3 regions of the Mesorhizobium monacense genome follow, and region 3 is predicted to be linked to each of the others. Evidence: predicted binding sites of a transcription regulator. Region 3 holds the regulator's gene; each other region holds the start of a gene.
The links. The regulator LexA, encoded in region 3, represses DNA repair genes until DNA is damaged. The targets are predictions, from matches to a motif close to TGTTCNNNNTGTGTTCNG.
Positions count from the first base shown of each region.

Region 1: AC1RUK_RS28420 (ImuA family protein) is a predicted target of LexA. The motif match lies at 4,113-4,130, and genes of this name have one in related genera.
Region 2: dinB (DNA polymerase IV) is a predicted target of LexA. The motif match lies at 3,497-3,514, and genes of this name have one in related genera.

Region 1 is NZ_CM165567.1:5,937,402-5,943,414, reverse strand. It holds gene AC1RUK_RS28445 (DUF4153 domain-containing protein) at 1-1,273, opposite strand, end outside; gene AC1RUK_RS28440 (HpcH/HpaI aldolase/citrate lyase family protein) at 1,572-2,450, shown strand; gene AC1RUK_RS28435 (DUF1737 domain-containing protein) at 2,494-2,700, shown strand; gene AC1RUK_RS28430 (metallopeptidase family protein) at 2,863-3,285, opposite strand; gene AC1RUK_RS28425 (LysE family translocator) at 3,411-4,043, shown strand; gene AC1RUK_RS28420 (ImuA family protein) at 4,153-5,193, shown strand; gene AC1RUK_RS28415 (DUF6504 family protein) at 5,135-6,013, shown strand, end outside.
Region 2 is NZ_CM165567.1:3,374,583-3,380,595, reverse strand. It holds gene AC1RUK_RS16495 (glycosyltransferase family 2 protein) at 353-1,420, shown strand; gene AC1RUK_RS16490 (SRPBCC family protein) at 1,653-2,096, opposite strand; gene dinB (DNA polymerase IV) at 2,192-3,439, opposite strand; gene AC1RUK_RS16480 (hypothetical protein) at 3,728-3,964, shown strand; gene AC1RUK_RS16475 (hypothetical protein) at 4,353-5,138, shown strand; gene AC1RUK_RS16470 (hypothetical protein) at 5,434-5,844, shown strand.
Region 3 is NZ_CM165567.1:2,423,773-2,429,785, forward strand. It holds gene AC1RUK_RS11655 (molybdopterin molybdotransferase MoeA) at 1-656, shown strand, start outside; gene AC1RUK_RS11660 (hormone-sensitive lipase) at 667-1,497, opposite strand; gene kynU (kynureninase) at 1,527-2,774, opposite strand; gene lexA (transcriptional repressor LexA) at 3,237-3,977, shown strand; gene AC1RUK_RS11675 (ComEC/Rec2 family competence protein) at 3,971-6,013, opposite strand, start outside.

The DNA.
Region 1 (6,013 bases), 3.4 Mb from region 3:
TGCCCGGGCCGTTCATTTCGTAGGAGCGGTCGACATTGTAGTTGGCGATCAGCGCGGCGAAGTTGATGAAGCAGCAGACATAGAGCGTCGCCGATAACGTCAGAAGATTGGCGGACAGCAGCCATTCGCTGGATTTTCTCAGCGCGATGCGGGCGATGATCAGCGCCAGGCCCGCCGCCACCAGCCCCATCCAGACAAAGGCGGCGATGCGCAGATAGGTCAGCGCATAGATGCCGACATAGAGGTCGAGCCGCAGGATCGAAGAAATGACCAGCACGATGTTCTGCGCAACCCAGGCATAGACCAGCCGGCGGATCAGCGGATCATTGGAGGTTTCACTGCCCGGCCGCAGCGCTGCCAGCACGAAGCCAGCGGCGAGCAGCGCGGTGACGATCAATGGATAGGCGCCGCGATGTGCGTAGGCGGCGTAGGTCAGCCCGTCGGGGAGGGCGACGCCGCCCCAGAGATAGGTGGCGTCGAGCCCGGTCTGCAGCGCAAACAGTAGGTTGAACACGACCAGCGCGCGCAGGATCGCGGCCTTGCCGAAGACGATGTCCTCGATCGTGGTGACGGCTTTTGTCACCGGCTGTGCATCGGCGGGCACGGTCGGCGCCAAACGCGGCAAGCGACGAAGAAGGCGCGGCAGGCGGGGACGCAGGAAGGCCCAGACGCCGGCAAGCACCAGCAGCCAGAAGATCAGCCGCGCCAGCTGGATAAGATCGAGCAGCGCGAACAGGTCGATCAGCGTGAACCAGTATTCGATGACCGGGTTGGCGGCGCCGAACAGGGCCAGGAACACCGCGCCGAGCGCCAGCGGCATCGCCCAGACGGCGATTGCCGCAAGCCGGATGTGCCGCCGCCCAAACCGCCGCGCCGCCTTGCGCCAGCGGAAGAAGTCGCGAATGAGCCGGAAGGGCGCGGCGAGCAGGAAGAGTGAGAGCTGGCCGGCGATGCGGGCAAGGCTGGAACGCAGCCGTCCGGCGAGCGAAAGCGCAAACATCGCCAGCGCCACCAGCGCGATCACGACCGACAAAGGGCTGACGTTTTCGACCAGCGGCAGCAGCGCGACGAGCAGGGCGGCGGGCTTGAGCCAGAGCCTGGCCTCGCTGAAGGCCGAAGGATGCACGGCCACGACCGCACCGGCGGTCAGGATGGCGAACAGCAAGAAATTGATGCCGGCCGGCTCGCCATAGAAGAGAAAATCCGCCAGCGCGACCAGCAGCACGGCGATGCCGAAGCGGCTGCAATAGCTCGGAGTAAGCAACGCCGTCATGAGCGAATGGTCCTCGCTTCTGCCGCGCGGCCGGCATAGCGCGACGGCGATCTCGGGATGAAGGGCAGCAGGCTCGCCGTCGGGCGGACCTTCGGCGGATCGACCAGCCACCAGCCTTCGCAGCGCAGCCTATACGGCAGGGAACAACGGAGGTTTGTTCGCTCTTGCATGCCGCCTGTCTCGCAGGCTGGCAGGGAAGAGGCGCGGCGGTTTGGAGGAGGTTTCCTGCAATTGCGTGCAGTTTTCGTGCAGGGCGAAGAGGCTTGCCTCTCCCTGTCTCTGGCGGCATAGATCGGGCATGACTGAAACCTACCGACCGCGCCGCTCGGTGCTCTACATCCCCGGCTCGAACGACAGAGCGCTGGCCAAGGTCGCTTCGCTTGCCTGCGACGCCATCATCATCGACCTCGAAGATGCCGTGGCGCCGGCCGACAAGCTTGCGGCGCGCGAAAAACTGGCGGGCATTTTTGCCAGCCGCCCGAACCGGCGCTGCGAAATGATCGTGCGGGTCAATGCGCTGTCCAGCGAATGGGGCGCCGACGATGTGCTGGCGGCGGCGAAGGTCGAGGCCGACGGTATCCTCCTGCCCAAGGTCGTCACGCCGCGCGACATCCTGGAGGCCGGCGATGTGCTCGACGACAATTTCGCCCCGGATACGGTCAAGATCTGGGCGATGATCGAGACGCCCAAGGCCCTGCTCAACATCGGCGCCATTGCCGAACTGGGCCGCGACCCGGCCTCGCGGCTCGCTTGTTTCGTTGCCGGAACGAATGATCTGATCAAGGAGACCGGCATCCTGGCCACGCCGGACCGGCGCTATCTCATGCCCTGGCTGATGCAGATGGTGCTGGCCGCGCGCGCCGGCGGGCTCGATATTCTCGACGGCGTGACCAACGATTTTCGCGATTTGGATGCCCTGGCGCGCGAATGCGCGGAAGCCGCCGCCATGGGGTTCGACGGCAAGTCGCTCATCCACCCGGCCCAGATCGAAGGGGCGAACCGCGCCTTTGCGTCGTCCGCAGAGGCAGTGGCCGCGGCACGCGCGGTGAAGGACGCCTTCACCCTTGCCGAAAATGCCGGCAAGGGCGTGATCGCGCTGGATGGCAAAATGGTCGAGCGGCTGCATCTGGCGCAGGCCGAAAAACTGCTGGCGAAGGCGGCGGCCATCGGCGCATGATAAAGCCCTTGTGGGTTATGGGTACTTACGACAGGACTTGAAAATGAAACTCTACCGCTTTCTGTCCGCTCCGGACGATTCCAGCTTTTGTCACAAGGTGACCGCGGCGCTGAACAAGGGCTGGCACCTGTTCGGCTCGCCGACCTACGCCTACGACAAGAAGACCAAGACCATGCGTTGCGGCCAGGCGGTGGTGAAGGACGTCGAGGGCCAGGAATACGGACCCGACACCAAGCTCAGCGACTGGTAGGCTTTGCCAAGCTCCGACGCAGGATGTGTTGAGATTCAGGTCAGGCCGCGCCGAGAATGGCGGTTTCCGAGAACCGGAGCGGAGCGTACTTGAAGTACGTGAGCACCGGAAGCGCAGGGAACCGCCGTTCGCAGGCCGGCATCACCTGAATATCGACACAGCCTACTCGACCGCCTCTTCGATCCGTTCCATATCATCGTCCGACAGGCCGAAATGGTGGCCGATCTCGTGGATCAGCACGTGGGTGACGATGTCGCCCAGCGTCTCCTCGTTCTCGGCCCAGTAGTCGAGGATGGCGCGGCGGTAGAGCGTGATGCGGTTCGGCCCCTCGCCGGTCTGCGGGTTCCAGCGCTCGGCGATGCCGCGACCCTCGAACAGGCCGAGCAGGTCGAACGGCGTTTCCAGCGACAAATCGTCCATGATCTCGTCGGTCGGGAAGTCGGCGATCTGGATGACGATCTCGCCGGTCAGCTTGCGGAATTCCTCCGGCAGATGGGCGTAGGCCTCCAGCGCCAGGAACTCCATTTCCTCCATCGACGGCGAAAGCTGGTCGTGCCAGGTGCGGGTCTTGTAGATGCGGGCCATGCTTTGTCCTTTGATCCCGGCATATAGGCTCTCGCGCCGGTCCAGGCAAATGACGCAGCAATTCCTGTTTCATGCTGTCGGGGAATCACATACGGGTCAGTTCCGGCCATGGATCAGGAGCTCTCATGCCGGACCTTTCCACCCTTGGACTTTTCGCGATTGCTTGCCTCGCTTTGACGGCGACGCCGGGGCCGGACATGCTTTTGATCGCATCCCGCAGCGCCAGCCAGGGGCGCGCGGCGGGCCTGGCGACCTATGCCGGCATCGCCGCCGGCACTTATTGCCATGCGCTGGCCGCCGCCTTCGGCCTGTCGCAGCTGTTCCTCGCCGCTCCCATCGCTTACGACATCGTGCGTTATGCCGGGGCGGCCTACCTCGCCTATCTCGCCTGGAAAGCGTTCCGTGCCGACGGCACGGCGCTGGCGCCGGTCGCCGGCCTGCCGCGCTATTCGCAAACCCGCATCTTCCGGCAGGGATTGCTGACCAACCTGCTCAACCCGAAGATGGCGCTGTTCGTGCTGGCGCTTTTCCCGCAGTTCGTGCAGCCGCAGGCCGGTTCCGTGGCGGCGCAGATCCTGGTGCTGGCGACCGTCCTCAATTTGATCGGGCTGATGGTCAATGGCCTGGTCATCCTGACCGCGAGCCGGATCGGTGCGGCGCTGTCGAGGCGTACGCGGTTTCAGCGGGCGCCCCAGCTATTGCTGGGAACTGTATTTGCAGGGCTTGCGGCTCGGCTGGCCTTCGGGGGCCAACGCTAAGCACGCAACCACAGAGGAATAAATTCCCCATGACTCCGCTTGACTCTTTTAGCACCCTCTGGAATCTATAGGAACATAACAGGAACAATGCTGCTGAAAGTTGACCGTCATGGCGATGACCGCCGTGGCGCGGGAGACCGTTTTTGCCCTGCGCCGCCAGATCGCGAAAATCGAGGGAACGCTGCCCGAGCGCCTGGCGGCGCCGGCCGGCGCGCGGCCTGACGCGCGCGCTGACATCGATGTCCGCCCCGGGATCGCGCCTAAGATCACGCCCGAGATCACGATTCTCCGGCGCGGCATCGCCGTGGCCGCGCCGGATGCGTTTTTGCGCACCGGTGTCGAGCGTCTCGATGCAGCGCTGAGCGGCGGCCTGCCGAAGGCGGCACTGAGCGAGATCCATGGCGCGGAAACCCGCGACGCTGGGGCCGTTGCCGGCTTTGCGCTCTCGCTCACCAGCCTGATCCTCAGGCAAGAGCCGCATTTGCCGGTTCTCTGGATCGGCACATCGGAGATTTTTCGCGAGGCCGGCTTTCCCTATGCCAGGGGGCTGCACGCCTTGTTCGGCATCGAACCGGAACAACTTCTGTTTTCCGAGGCGCCAAAACTTGTCGATGCGCTATGGATCGCCGAGGAGGCCGCCCGCATGACGGCGCTGGCCGCCGTCATCCTCGAAATCCGCGGCAGCCCGCAGCGGCTCGACCTCACCGCGACGCGACGGCTGCACGCGCGGGCGCAAAACGCCGGCCGGCCGGTATTCCTGCTGCGCCAGGCCGGCGAGGCAGAACCGACCGCCGCACCCGTGCGCCTCATCGTGTCGGCCGCACCCTCGGCCAGCCGCGACACCATCGCCGGGCCGCTCGCCGGCTCGATCGGCCGCCCCGCCTTCACCGTCAGCATCGGCAAGAGCCGCACCGCTCTGCCCGGACAATTCACACTGGAGTGGAACCCCGATGAACACGCTTTTGAGGAAAGACGGCAAGAACGGACAACGAATCCTGTCGCTGTGGTTCCCGCATCTGGCCGCCGAACGTATCCTGCGCCAGCGTCTGGGGCGGTCCTGGCGTTCCCGGCCGTCGGATCACTTGCCGCTGGTGATCAGCCATCGCGACCGCAACGCCCAGCGCATATCAGCCCTCGACGAGCGGGCTGAGGCGCTGCGCCTGAAGCGCGGCATGGGCATCGCCGATGCGCGCGCCATGCATCCGTCGATCGACATCGTCGAAGCCGATCCGGAGGCCGACCGCCGCCTGCTCGAAGGCCTCGCCGACTGGTGCGACCGCTACACGCCGCTGGTGGCGATCGACGGCACCGACGGCCTGTTCCTCGACGTCACCGGCTGCACCCATCTGTTCGGCGGCGAACGCGCAATGCTGGACGAGATATTGTCGCGCTTCTTCCATCAGGGTTTTGACGTCCGCACCGGGCTGGCCGCGACGCCGGGCGCTGCCTGGGCGGCGGCGCGCTTTTGCGACGATCGAATCGTCGCTGGCGGCGAGGAGGAGGCGCTTCTCGCGCCCTTGCCGCTGGCCGCGCTGCGCATCGCGCCGGAAATCCGCGCCAGCCTGGAAAGCGTCGGCCTGCGCACGGCGGGCGCGGTGATGGCGGCCCCGCGCGCGCCGCTTGCCCGCCGCTTCGGCGCCACCTTGCTGTTGCGCCTCGACCAGGCGCTCGGCCGCCTCGACGAGGCGGTGTCGCCGCGGCTGCCGGTGGCGCCGCTGTCGGTCGAACGCCACCTCACCGAACCCATCATGCTGACCGCCGACATAGAGCGGCTGGTGAGCCTTTTGGCAAAGGCGCTGAAGAGCGATCTCGAACGCCGTGGCGAGGGCGCCAGGATGCTGGCGCTGCTGCTCTTTCGCGTCGACGGCGCTGTCAGCCGCATCGCTGTCGGCACCTCGCGCCCGTTGCGCGAGCCCGTTCTGATCCAAAAACTGTTCCACGAAAGGCTTGCCGCGCTGGAGCAGGATATC
Region 2 (6,013 bases), 950 kb from region 3:
CTTGGCGGCGGGGGTTGTGCCGGCCACGTTTCGAGGTCACTATCGGTTGTGCCTTCAAGGCGACGGGCCGCTTCGACACCAAATTGACGAAGCGCCGCTCCGTCGGCCCAGCCGCGGCATCATCCGCGACCGGGAACTCCAGCACCCTTGCCGCCGCCGGTTCGATCCCGGCGGCGTGGATACTCGAAGGCAAAAAGCGGCCGCTCAGATGAAGTCGCAACGGAAGACCCAACTCGTCTTCCCGAGGAAGGCGCAAGCTTTTTCTCTCAAGGAAGCTTTTTCCTGGGAGACCAGCGGACCTTAAGGGGGGTGGGTTCCGCCGAAACCAAAGCAAGATGCGAGGTCAAACGCGATGCATCCCGTTCCGAGCCGAATTCCGGTGTCCATCATCATTCCGAACTACAATTACGCGCGCTTCCTGAAACGCGCCGTCGACAGCGCGCTCGGCCAGGACCACGCGGATGTCGAGGTCATCGTCGTCGACGATCGGTCGAGCGACGAGTCGGCGGCGATCATAAAGTCTTATGGCGACAGGATTCGCGCTTGTCTCAGGCCGAAGAACGGCGGTCATGCCGCGGCCTTCAACACCGGCTTTGCGGCAAGCTCGGGCAAGATCGTGCTGTTTCTCGACGCCGACGACTATCTCTATCCGGACGCCATCTCCAGGATCGTCGACACTTGGGATTCGGCAACCGCCCAGGTCCAATCGAGGCTCCACATCGTCGACGAACGGCAGCGCATCAAGGATGTCTTCCCGCCGCCGGAACTGCCGTTCGATGACGGCGATGTCATGCCGAAGCTCCTGCACAAGGGGCGCTACCAGACGACGGTGACAAGCGGGCTGGCCTTCGACCGCACGACGCTGGAAACCATCATGCCGATCCCCGAAGCGGATTTCCGCCAGGGCGCCGATGGCTATCTTGCGACGCTGGCGCCCCTTTATGGTCATGTTCAGTCGATCGACGAGTGCGTCGGCGCCTACCGCATCCACGGCGCCAACCATTCCGTCTTCGGCGAAAAGCTCGCCGAGCGGGCGCGCTGGCGGGTGACGCACGATTTCCACCGCCTGGAGGCGCTTTCCGACCAGGTCTCCGGTGTCGGCCTGACCGTGGAGCCGTCGAAAACCTTCCTGCACGATCCCGTTCACCTCGAAGAACGGCTGGCCTCGCTCTGCGCCGACAGGGGTCGGCACCCGGTGGCCAATGATTCCAGGCTGGTCCTGGGTGCGGCTGGCGCCGTCGCCAGCCTCCAGATAACGGCGTCGCTCAGGCGGCGCGCCATCCTTGCTGCCTGGTTTCTGTCCGTCGGCATGCTGCCGCGCAAAATGGCGACGGCGGTGCTGTCGTGGAAGCTCGACGCCTCGTCGAGGCCGGCCTTCCTGGCCCGCTTTTCCAAATCCATCCGCCAGGCGATGGGGTGAGGCGTGGTCCGCGCAGCGGACGCAAAGCCAATTGCTTGGCTTTGCGAACAACGAACGCCCGGAGCGACAGCGAAGGGCCGGGTCCGGCAGGGAGGCGCTGTCCCGCCAGCGTATCAATCGGTCCAATTTCCACCTATGCTGGGGCCCTTCGCGCCCCCCTCTCTCCTACCGGACATCCCCCTCCACGAGGGGAGAGATTGGCAGTCTCGGGCCGCATGGAGGCGATCAACCTCTATTGATTGATCTCGGGTTCGACGAGCCTTGCCAGGTTTCGCAGCGACTCCTGCCAGCCGAGGTAACAGGCCTCGGCCGGAATGGCGTCCGGTATGCCTGCCTGCGTGATGTCCAGTTCCGTGCCGACCGAGACTTTCTTCAATATCACCGTCACCTGTATCTCGCCGGGCAGGTTGGGATCATCGAACGTGTCCGTGTAGCGAAGGCGTTCACCCGGAACGAGCTCGACATAATCGCCGCCAAATGAGTGGCTGTTGCCGGTCGTGAAGTTTCGGAAGGACATTTTGAATGTACCGCCGACCTTTGCTTCCAGATGATGGACCGTGCAGGTGAAACCGTTGGGCGGGAGCCATTTAGCCAGCGCGTCCGCCTCGATGAATGCGCGATAGACCTTCTCCGGGCTGGTTGTCAGAACGCGGTGCAAGCGTACGGTGCTGGGCATATCGTTTCTCCTATGATTGCCGGTCTATGTTCCAAGGACGAACGGGTCTTGGCTGTTCCGACCGTGCCGAACATTCTTAAACCGCGACCGCCGCTTCACAGTTCCTTCTCGGCCAGCTCGCGGAACTCGTCCGGCACCGAACGCGCCGCCTCCAGCGCCACGGCGCCATAGCCGACCGCCTGCTTGCCGAAGCGCTGGCGGATCTTGTCGATGGCGCGGTCGGCGCCGAAGCGCGCCAGTCCCCTTTTGCTGCCGGGCCTCCGCTTCTCGTCGGCAAGCCCGAGCGGCAGCTCCAGCTGCAATTCGGCACTTTCCTCGAGATGCGAGACCGAGATCGCCAGCAGCGAAATCACCTTCTCGCCGGGATGGGCGGCAAGCACGCCGCGCACAAGTTCTTCGGCGGTCTCGGCCAGCGTCGCCGTTGCCGAGATCGGCTGGTCGAGCGTGATCGAGCGGCTCACCGCGCGCAGATCGGCAAAGCGCACGCGCACCGTCACCGTGCGGCCGGGACGGTGCTTGGCCCTCAGCCGGCTCGCCACCCGGTCGGCCAGATGCAGCAAGGTAGGCACGAACACATCCGCCACGGCGGGCTTGCGGCCCAACGCCGATTGCGCGCCCGCCGAATGCGCGCGCCGATGCGTCTCGAGCCGGCGGGGGTCGCGGTTCCACGCCAGTGCGGCAAGCTTTTGCCCGGCGGCCGGCCCGATCAGCCGCTCCAGCGCGCCGCTATGGGTTTGCGCCAACTGGCCGATGGTCTCGACGCCGATCTCGGCCAGCCGCGCCTTGGTCGCCGGGCCGACGCCCCACATCAGGGAGACCGGCAAATCGTGCAGGAAGGCAAGTTCGCCGGCGGGATCGACCACAACCAGCCCGTCGGGCTTGGCCACCTGCGAGGCGATCTTGGCCAGGTGCTTGGTGCGCGCCACGCCGATCGAGATCGGCAGGCCGAGCTCGGCCCGCACGCGGCGCCGTACAATGGCGGCGATCTCGGCCGGCGGCCCGAACAGATGCGTGCAGCCGGCGACGTCGGCAAAGGCCTCGTCGATGGAGATGCGCTCGACCAGCGGCGTGAAATCGTCGAGCACTTCTATGGCGGCGTCGCCGAGCCGCTGATAGTCGCCGAAATGGCCGCCGACGAAGATCAGCTGCGGACAGAGTTCGCGGGCCTTGCGTCCGGGCATGCCGCCGCGCACGCCGAAGGCTCGAGCCTCATAAGAGGCGGCCAGCACCACACCGCCGCCGACGGCGATCGGCTTGCCGCGTAGCGACGGATCGAGCAACTGCTCGACCGAAGCATAGAAGGCATCGAGGTCGGCATGCAGGATGGTGGCGCTGGTTTCCATCCCGTTCCACCCTACGGCATTGCAGCATTAGCCATGCCTGTTTTAAGGACTTTTTTGCCGAACAAAAAGAGAACAAACAGGGTCTCTTGTCAAGCTGCGTTTGAGCCGTCGGAGGGGGCGGGTGGAAAGTCTTTCGATGAAGGGGGGATTCAAGATGGAATCTCGTTTTTTTTACTCGCCGTCAGCGGGCAGCGCACCATCGACGAAGGTCCATGATCTGCACCGGAACATAGTCGCGCGCCACGGCGTTGATTGGCTCGAAGGGACCCTGTTTTGCGGAGGCCTGAGATGGACCGCTTCGATATCATCGATCTCGTTTGTGTCGTTGACGCCTGCACCACCGACCGCGCCGCCGGGCGGCTCGTATCGATGGCGAGGGCCGTCGAAGAGTTGCGCGTGCTCACCGGGGATTTCGTCTCGCCGGATGAGACCGTAGCCAACGCGCTATCCGCGGTGGCGCTGGAGCGCGGCTGCGCGGTGCTGTTCGACGAGCAGCCAGGCGCCGACATTTTGCGGGCACCATAGCGCGTCGCCAAGAGGCGGCCCCGCTTATTTGACGGCTATACCAGGCGGCTGCATCGCCCTCTCTGCCTTCGTCGAATTCTGTCGTTTCAGGCGCCTTCCATCAACGACGCGACGACCGTTTTTCGCGCGAATCGGCGGTAGTGGGACCATAGTCCGACCAGCATGGGCCCTCTGCGGTCCAAATGGCGCAAGCCCGTTTCCGGCTTTCACCTAACCTAAGAATATCAATGGGTTGTGTAGGTTTTTTGATCGGAACTGTTCGCTGGCGAGCGGCTTCGCTCTCGCATTGAAACCACATTTATCTAAAGTTTACTGACGCCATTAGGAATTTCTCATATTGCCCTCTTTAGCGGTTGGGCGTGGTGGCGATTCTCGGAGGAAAATACCCATGACATCCCGAAAGACTCTCTTTGCCGCGGTTGCGGCATTCGCGCTTCTGGCGTCTCCCGCGCTGGCCGCCGCCGGCGGCAATGGCGGTGGCCACGGCAATGGCGGTGGCCACGGGAATAGCGGCGGCAACTCAGGCAAAAGCGGCTCGCAGGGCAATTCCGGCAAGAGCGGCACGCACGGCAAGTCAGGCAAGACCACGCACGGCAAGTCGGCATCGGCAAAGTCGGGCAAGAAGGCCACGACGCAGGTCTCCGTGGATGAGGTGGAGGTCGCCGCCGTTCCCAAGGAGAAGAACATCCACGCCAAGCTCGGCCGGCTGAACTCGCTGCAGCGCAACATCAACGCCTATATGAACTCCAAGAGCAAGAAGTTCGCTGGCATTCAGGCTTATGTGATGGGATCCGCGATTGCCCAGAACGCCCAGGCCGCGGCCGACGCGGCCGCTGCCGCGGTGGTCGACGCCCAAAACGCGGTGCTGGACAAGCAGGCGGAGTTCGACGCGGCGAATTTGGTTACACCTCCGACGCAGGAGGAGCTGGATGCCCAAGCCGCAACAATCGCTGAGTTGGAGGGCAAAGTCACGGATGCCCAGACAGCGGCTGACACGGCCCAGGCGGAGGCAGACGCAGCCGTTACCGACGTCCCATCGCTCGACGACGCGCTTGCCGACATGGCCAACAAACCCGTCGACACCGAGGTCAAGGACTGGGCCACGGGTGTGCTTGCCGACAAGATCGACCAGGTAGCCGCCAAGCTGGCGGAGGAGACTCCGGCAACGCCGTAAGGCCGATCGAAGTCGAAGCAAAAACGAAATATGCCGCCGGGCTTTGCCCGGCGGCATTGTTTTGAGCGTATCGCGACGTAGAACAAAGCCGTGCCGTCCACGCCCGCCCCTGTGCTGCCGGACATCTTCGACTTAGGGAGAGAACGGCAACTTCGCCGCCGGCAGGTTCGCCCCGGCGCGCACCTACGCAACGAGGCCAGAACGGTTGCTAACCTCAAGTGCGGCATAGCTAATACTCGTTGGCGGGTGTACCTTCCCGGAGTCGGGTTCAAACGGCATTGGGGAGAACAACAGCATGCCTAGGGTTTCGGAACTTTTCTTCAAGACGGCCCTCGTCTTTCTCATCGTGGGTATCGCCGTCGGCCTGCATATGGCGATCTCGGAAGATCACGCCGCTTTCCCGGCGCATGCCCACATCAACCTTCTTGGCTGGGTCACCTCCGCGATATTCGGTGGTTACTACGCGCTCAATCCGGCCAAGGCCGCTCGTCGAATCGCGATGGTCCACTACGGCCTCTATACGCTCGGCCTGGTGGTGATGCTGCCGGCGCTCTACCTGATGCTGGCGAAGGGCAACACGGCGATCGAGCCGCTCGTCGCCGCGGGTTCCATGATCGTCGCCGCCGCCGTTCTGGTTTTCGGCTTCGTGGTCTTCTCGTCCGAACCGGTGGCTACCGTCTCCGGCTTGAAGTCGGCGCCTCGCTGACCGGAGTCATGGTACGCTGCCGGGTGGGTTGCTATGCCATGGCGTAGCGGGTCCCCTGGCGCAGGCTGCTGGTTCGCGGGCTGAAAAGGCTTGCCCTGGCGTCCGGAACGGACGCCAGGGCGCCTGCCCTCGCTGGCGGGCGCAACAAGTCAAGCTTTGGACGAGTGCG
Region 3 (6,013 bases):
ACGAACTCCTGCCGCCGGGCAGCGAGCTCGGCCCCGACCAGATCATCTCGTCCAATGCCTATGGCGTCGCCGCCGCCGCGCAATCGGTTGGCGCCCGTGCACTCGACCTCGGCATCGCCGCCGATCGCAAGGAGGCAATTGCCGCGCTGGTGAGGCAGGCGGTCGAGCAACGCGCCGATGTCATCGTCACGCTCGGCGGCGCCTCGGTTGGCGACCACGACCTGATCCATGACGTGCTGACCGGCGAAGGCATGACGCTCGACTTCTGGAAGATCGCCATGCGCCCGGGCAAGCCGCTGATGTTCGGTCGGCTCGGGGAGATAAGCTGCATCGGCTTGCCCGGCAATCCGGTTGCCAGCCTCGTCTGTTCGCAGCTGTTCCTGAAGCCGCTGCTGGCGCGGCTCGGCGACCGCGGCTTCCAGCAGGACATGCGCGCGGCCCGCCTCGGGACCGCGATGCCGGCCAACGATCTCAGGCAAGACTATGTGCGTGCCGTGGTCCGGGAAGATGGAGACAGCCTGGTGGCGACGCCGTTCGGCATCCAGGATTCCTCGATGCTGAGAATGCTCGCCGACGCCAACGGGCTGATCGTGCGCGAGCCGTTCGCCCCTGCCGCTGCAGCAGGCGCTGCCTGCAGCGTGCTGATGTTGCGCTGAACCCGTTCCCTTACTCGACAACCAGCGTCCGGCTCAGCGGATGCTCCGGGTTGCAAAGACCGTCTATGATGCTGAAATGGTGCCGGTCCGGCTCGACCACCGAGCTGGTCGCGGCACCGAGGCCGATCCAGACATTGGCCAGCAGCGCGCTCTGGCGCAGGAACTCGGCGCGCTCGCCACCGCCGACCCAGCAGGTCAGGCGTGCATTGTCCATCGGGCGCAGAAGGGCCGGGCTTTCGGTCAGTGCTTCGGCCTCGTCGATCGCCAGCGTCTCGTTCATGGCTGTGCGCATGAGCGGGCGCAGGTCGTGCACACCCGAGATCGACACGACATGACGTATGCGACCAGTCACTTCGGGCGACAGAGGCGTGGTTGCACTCGCCATTCGGCTGGCGAGATGGCCGCCGGCCGAATGCCCGGTCAGCATCAATGGCCCATCGACCAGTGCCGCCGCCTTGCCGATCGCCGCGCCGACCTCGCGAACGATGCCGCCGATGCGTATCTCGGGACATAGCGTGTAGGAGGGCATAGCCACCGCATAGCCATGCCCGATCGGCCCGGCCGAAAGATGCGACCAGAAACTCTTGTCGAACGCCTTCCAGTAACCGCCATGCAGGAACACCACGAGCCCCTTGGGCGGGGTGCTCGGCAGGAAAAGATCGAGCCGGTTGCGCGGTCTGTCGCCGTAGACGATGTCGAGCCGCGCCCTGCCCTCGGCCGAAAGAGCGTCACGAAAGGCCCGCGCGGGCTCGACCCAGGCGGCCGGCCAGCGATCGCCGCCAGCTATGTTGGCGCCGTTTGTATAGGCGTTGTCCCAGTCGGAAATACGATGTTCCAGCAACTGTGCCCTCCCCCTGCTCTCCCTGCCGCTCAGGTGACGGCTGACTTGACGGCGAAACGTCCGTCTTTCCAGGCCCCACTGCGCAGGATCTCTTCCAACACCTCAACAGCGTGCCACACATCGGCGTAGCCGACATAGAGCGGGGTAAAGCCAAAGCGTATGGTCGACGGCGCCCGGAAATCGCCGATAACGCCGCGTTCGATCAGCGCCCGCATGATCTGGTAGCCGTGCTCGTGCATGAATGAAATCTGGCTGCCGCGCCTGGCGCTGTCGCGGGTGCTTTCGAGCGTGAGACCATAGGCGCCGCATTTTGCCTCGACGAGTTCGATGAACAGGTCGGCCAGGGCGATGCTTTTCTTTCTCACGGCCGCCATGTCGACATCGTTCCAGATGTCGAGCGCGCCCTTCAGCGTGCGCATCGACAGGACCGGCTGCGTGCCGCACAGAAACCGGCGGATGCCGGTGCCGGCTGCGTAGGCCTGCTCGAAGGCGAAGGGCCGCGCGTGGCTCCACCATCCGCTGAGCGGCTGCAGCACATCGGCATGATGGCGCTCCGCGGCATAGATGAAGGCGGGAGAGCCCGGGCCGCCATTCAAATATTTGTAGGTGCAGCCGACAGCGAAATCGGCATTCGCCGTGTCCAGTTCGACCGGCATGGCGCCTGCTGTGTGGCAGAGATCCCAGACGATCAGCGCCCCGGCGTCATGGGCGATGCGCGTCAGCGCCGTCATGTCACGCAGTTCGCCTGACTTGTAGTTGACGTGGTTGACCAGCACCACCGCGACCCGGTCGTCGATCAGCTCTTCGATCGTCGGTGCGTCGACGCCTGCAAGGCGCAGCACAGTGTTCTTTCGAGTCGAGGCGACACCTTCAGCCATGTAGAGGTCGGTCGGAAAGCTGTCGCCCTCGGCGACGATGACGGGCCGATCCGGCCGGATGGCCATTGCCGCGTGCAGCAGCTTGTAGATGTTGATCGATGTCGTGTCGCAGACCACCGTCTGGCCGGGAGCGGCGCCGATCAGGCGCCCGAGCTGATCGCCGAGTTCGACCGGCATGTTGAACCAGCCGGCAGTGTTCCAGGCGCGGATGAGGTCGTACGCCCATTCTTCGGTCGCCGCCTTGCGTAGCTCGTCGAAGGCGGCATGCGAGGCTGCACCCAGCGAATTGCCGTCGAGATAGATTACCCCTTCGGGCAGGATGAAGCGGTCGCGCAAGGGGCGCAGTGGATCCGCGGCGTCCATCGCTTCGACGGCCGCAAGATCAGGAATTCCTGTCATGATATGTCTGCTCCCCCCAGATACGCACGACACCGGCACGCAATGATGACACAAGCCGACGATCGGTACTTTCTCTCATCACAGGCCATCGCGCTGCAAGAACCTGCATTGATGACTTATCGGCCCAACGACACCCTCGACCCCTGCTCATAGTTGGCATTTTGAGTTCGTTTCGTTCACGGTGCATCGAGCGGGCTGGATCGTCAAACACGGCCCTACCTACATTGTTTGCGGCGAATGATTGCCGACTTCCAACCAGCTCCCAGGCCGGTGGTTGGCCGTAAACGATAACAAAATCAATGCGATGAAGCCGGCATCTAAGGGGCTGGGATATTCGCTGTCGCACGCGACATCGTTTCGGGAGCCTTAACCCATTCATTAAACTTTAAACAGTTGCGGAACACAACTGGAACAGATAGTGTTTGTTCTGGGTTTGTTTTTCTGATTCCGTTGGGGGCCGCGATGCTGACACGCAAACAACATGAACTGCTGATGTTCATCCATGAGCGGCTGAAGGAAAGCGGCATTCCACCCTCCTTCGACGAAATGAAAGAGGCGCTCGATCTTGCCTCGAAGTCGGGCATCCACCGGCTGATCACGGCGCTGGAGGAGCGCGGTTTCATTCGCCGGCTGCCCAATCGGGCGCGCGCGCTCGAAGTGCTGCGCCTGCCGGACTCGATTGCTCCCGGCCTCAATGCGGCGAAGAAGTTCTCGCCGAGCGTCATTCAGGGCAGTCTTGGGCAGGGCGGCCTCGGACGGCAGATCAAGCCTATGGCATCGTCGCGCACGCCCCAGGCGGGCAATGACGACGATGCGGTTGCGGCAGTGTCCATCCCGGTGATGGGGCGGATCGCGGCCGGTGTGCCGATCGACGCCATCCAGCATCAGACGCATTCGATCTCGGTGCCGCCGGACATGATCATGGGCGGCGAGCATTACGCGCTGGAGGTCAAGGGCGATTCGATGATCGAGGCCGGGATCTTCGACGGCGATACGGTCATCATCCGCAACGCCGACACGGCGAGCCCGGGAGAGATCATAGTGGCGCTGGTCGACGAGGAGGAAGCGACGCTGAAGCGCTTCCGCCGCAAGGGCGCCTCGATTGCGCTGGAAGCCGCCAATCCGGCCTATGAAACCCGCATCTTCGGGCCCGACCGGGTCAAGGTGCAGGGCAAGCTGGTCGGTCTGATCCGCCGCTACTGAGGCGGCGGCGGTTGTTTTGGCGGCGGTTTGCTGGCCTGCCTTTCGGGTCTCTTGTAAGGCGGCAGGCCCCTCGCCTCGCGTGAGAATCTTCGCTGCTCGTGCCAGGGCCGGTACGGCTGCTCGACCGCGAAGTCTATCTCTGCCGGCGCGATTGCCGATTGCTGATCGAAGAAGACAGCGGCGCTGCCCAAGCGGGCAAGTTGCCGTTTCCTGACGACAAGGACAAGCGGATTGCGGCAAGGGTCGTAGGCGGTGGCGTCGTTGACGATGATCAGGGTAGCGAAAGCACACGCCCGCCACGCGTCCTTGCGGTCTTCTGCATACGCGATGATCGCGCCAGACGGATGCCGCGCGAGGCAAAGACCGCTGCTGCAGTAGAAGGGTGAGCCCGGCGGCAGGTCGGCCGGATCCATGTCGAACCGCGCGTCACCCTTCTCGAAGGTCTCGGGCTCCACAATGGTTTCGGACTTCACAGCCCGTTTCCAGTTGTCGGTGGTGAACTCGTTCGATCGCACGCGGTTGATGGCGAGTTCGCCGCCCCCGATCGGCATTGCCACAAGATGCCCATCCTCCGAGACGAGAACGTCAGGCGTGCGAGTGTCGGAGACAGTCAGCAGGCCGGCGAATGCGAACGGAACGGCTGCCAGCCTGAGCCATGTCGTCGCCATGGTGGCGATGACCAGCGCGATCGTCACCAGCAGTACCGACTGAATGGAGATCAGCCCGACAGCATCGATCGGCGAGCGCTCGGAAATCCATCCGGATATTGCGATCATCGCCGTCAGCCCCTTGCCCATCACATAGAGGAAGGGTCCATCGGCGCCGAACGGCATCGCCAGCGCGCTGAGCACGGCGAACGGCATGACGATCAGCGAGACGATCGGCATGACGGCCAGGTTGGCAAGCAGGCTGAGCGGCGACACGCGCTGAAAATGCCAGATGGCGAAGAGCGCGGTCGCACTGCCGGCGATGATGGAGGTCATGGCGAGGCCGCCCATGCCGAGCAGGAATTTTCGCGTGACGAAGGCGAGCGGCGATCGCCGTGGCGGCGGCGACGTCGCTCTGCCGGCACGGTAGTCCGACCAGCCGGCATAGGCACCGACAAGGGCCGCGGTCGCCGCAAACGACATCTGGAAGCTCGGGCCGACCACTTCGTGCGGCGACACCAGGATCACGGCAATCGCCGAGATCGCCAGATTGCGCATGGTGAGCGCCGCGCGGTCGAACAGCACGGCGACCAGCATCACCGCCAGCATGATGAAGCTGCGTTCGGCCGCGACGACGATGCCGGAAAAGACGAGGTAGGCGGCGATGGAAAAGAGCGCCGCGGCGGCCGCATATTTCTTCACCGGCCGGCGCGATGCGAAATCGGGAAACAGGGCGAAGGCGCCGCGCAGCAGCCCCATAATGGTTCCGGCGACCAGCGCCATGTGCAGGCCGGAGATCGAGATGATGTGGTAGATGCCGGTGCGCCGCATCGCCTCGTTGATCTCATTGGGAATGCCGGCGCGCACGCCGACGATCAATGCCGCAGCAATCTCGCCCTCCGGGCCGCCAATCTGGCCGCGAATGTGGTCCGCGATGCTCTCCCGGGCATTCTCGATTGCGGACGCCAAGCGCGTCCTGGATGGTGCGTCTTCGCCAGCGCCAGTCTTTGGGACAACAGTCTTCGGATTGCCGAGGAAAAACCCGCTCGCGCCGATGCCGGAAAAATAGCTGTCGAAGGAGAAGTCGTAGCTATTCGGCCGCACCGGTCCGGTCGGCGGGAGCAGCCGGGCATAGCCGGTGATCAGGGAACCGGCGGTCATATCAGGAGGAACTTTCCGCGCCGAAAGCCTGACCCGCTCCGGCGCATAGCGCAGCTTCGGATGGGCCGTCGAGATGACGTCGATGGTCAGCCTGACGCGGCCGTTTTCCATTTCTTCCAGGCTGGCGAGCCGCCCGGTCAGCCGCGTTTGGATCTCCGAGCCGAGCATCTGGGTTCCGGCGCGCCAGGTCTCGACCTTTGCGGCGAGCACGCCGAGCGCGCAGAGCAG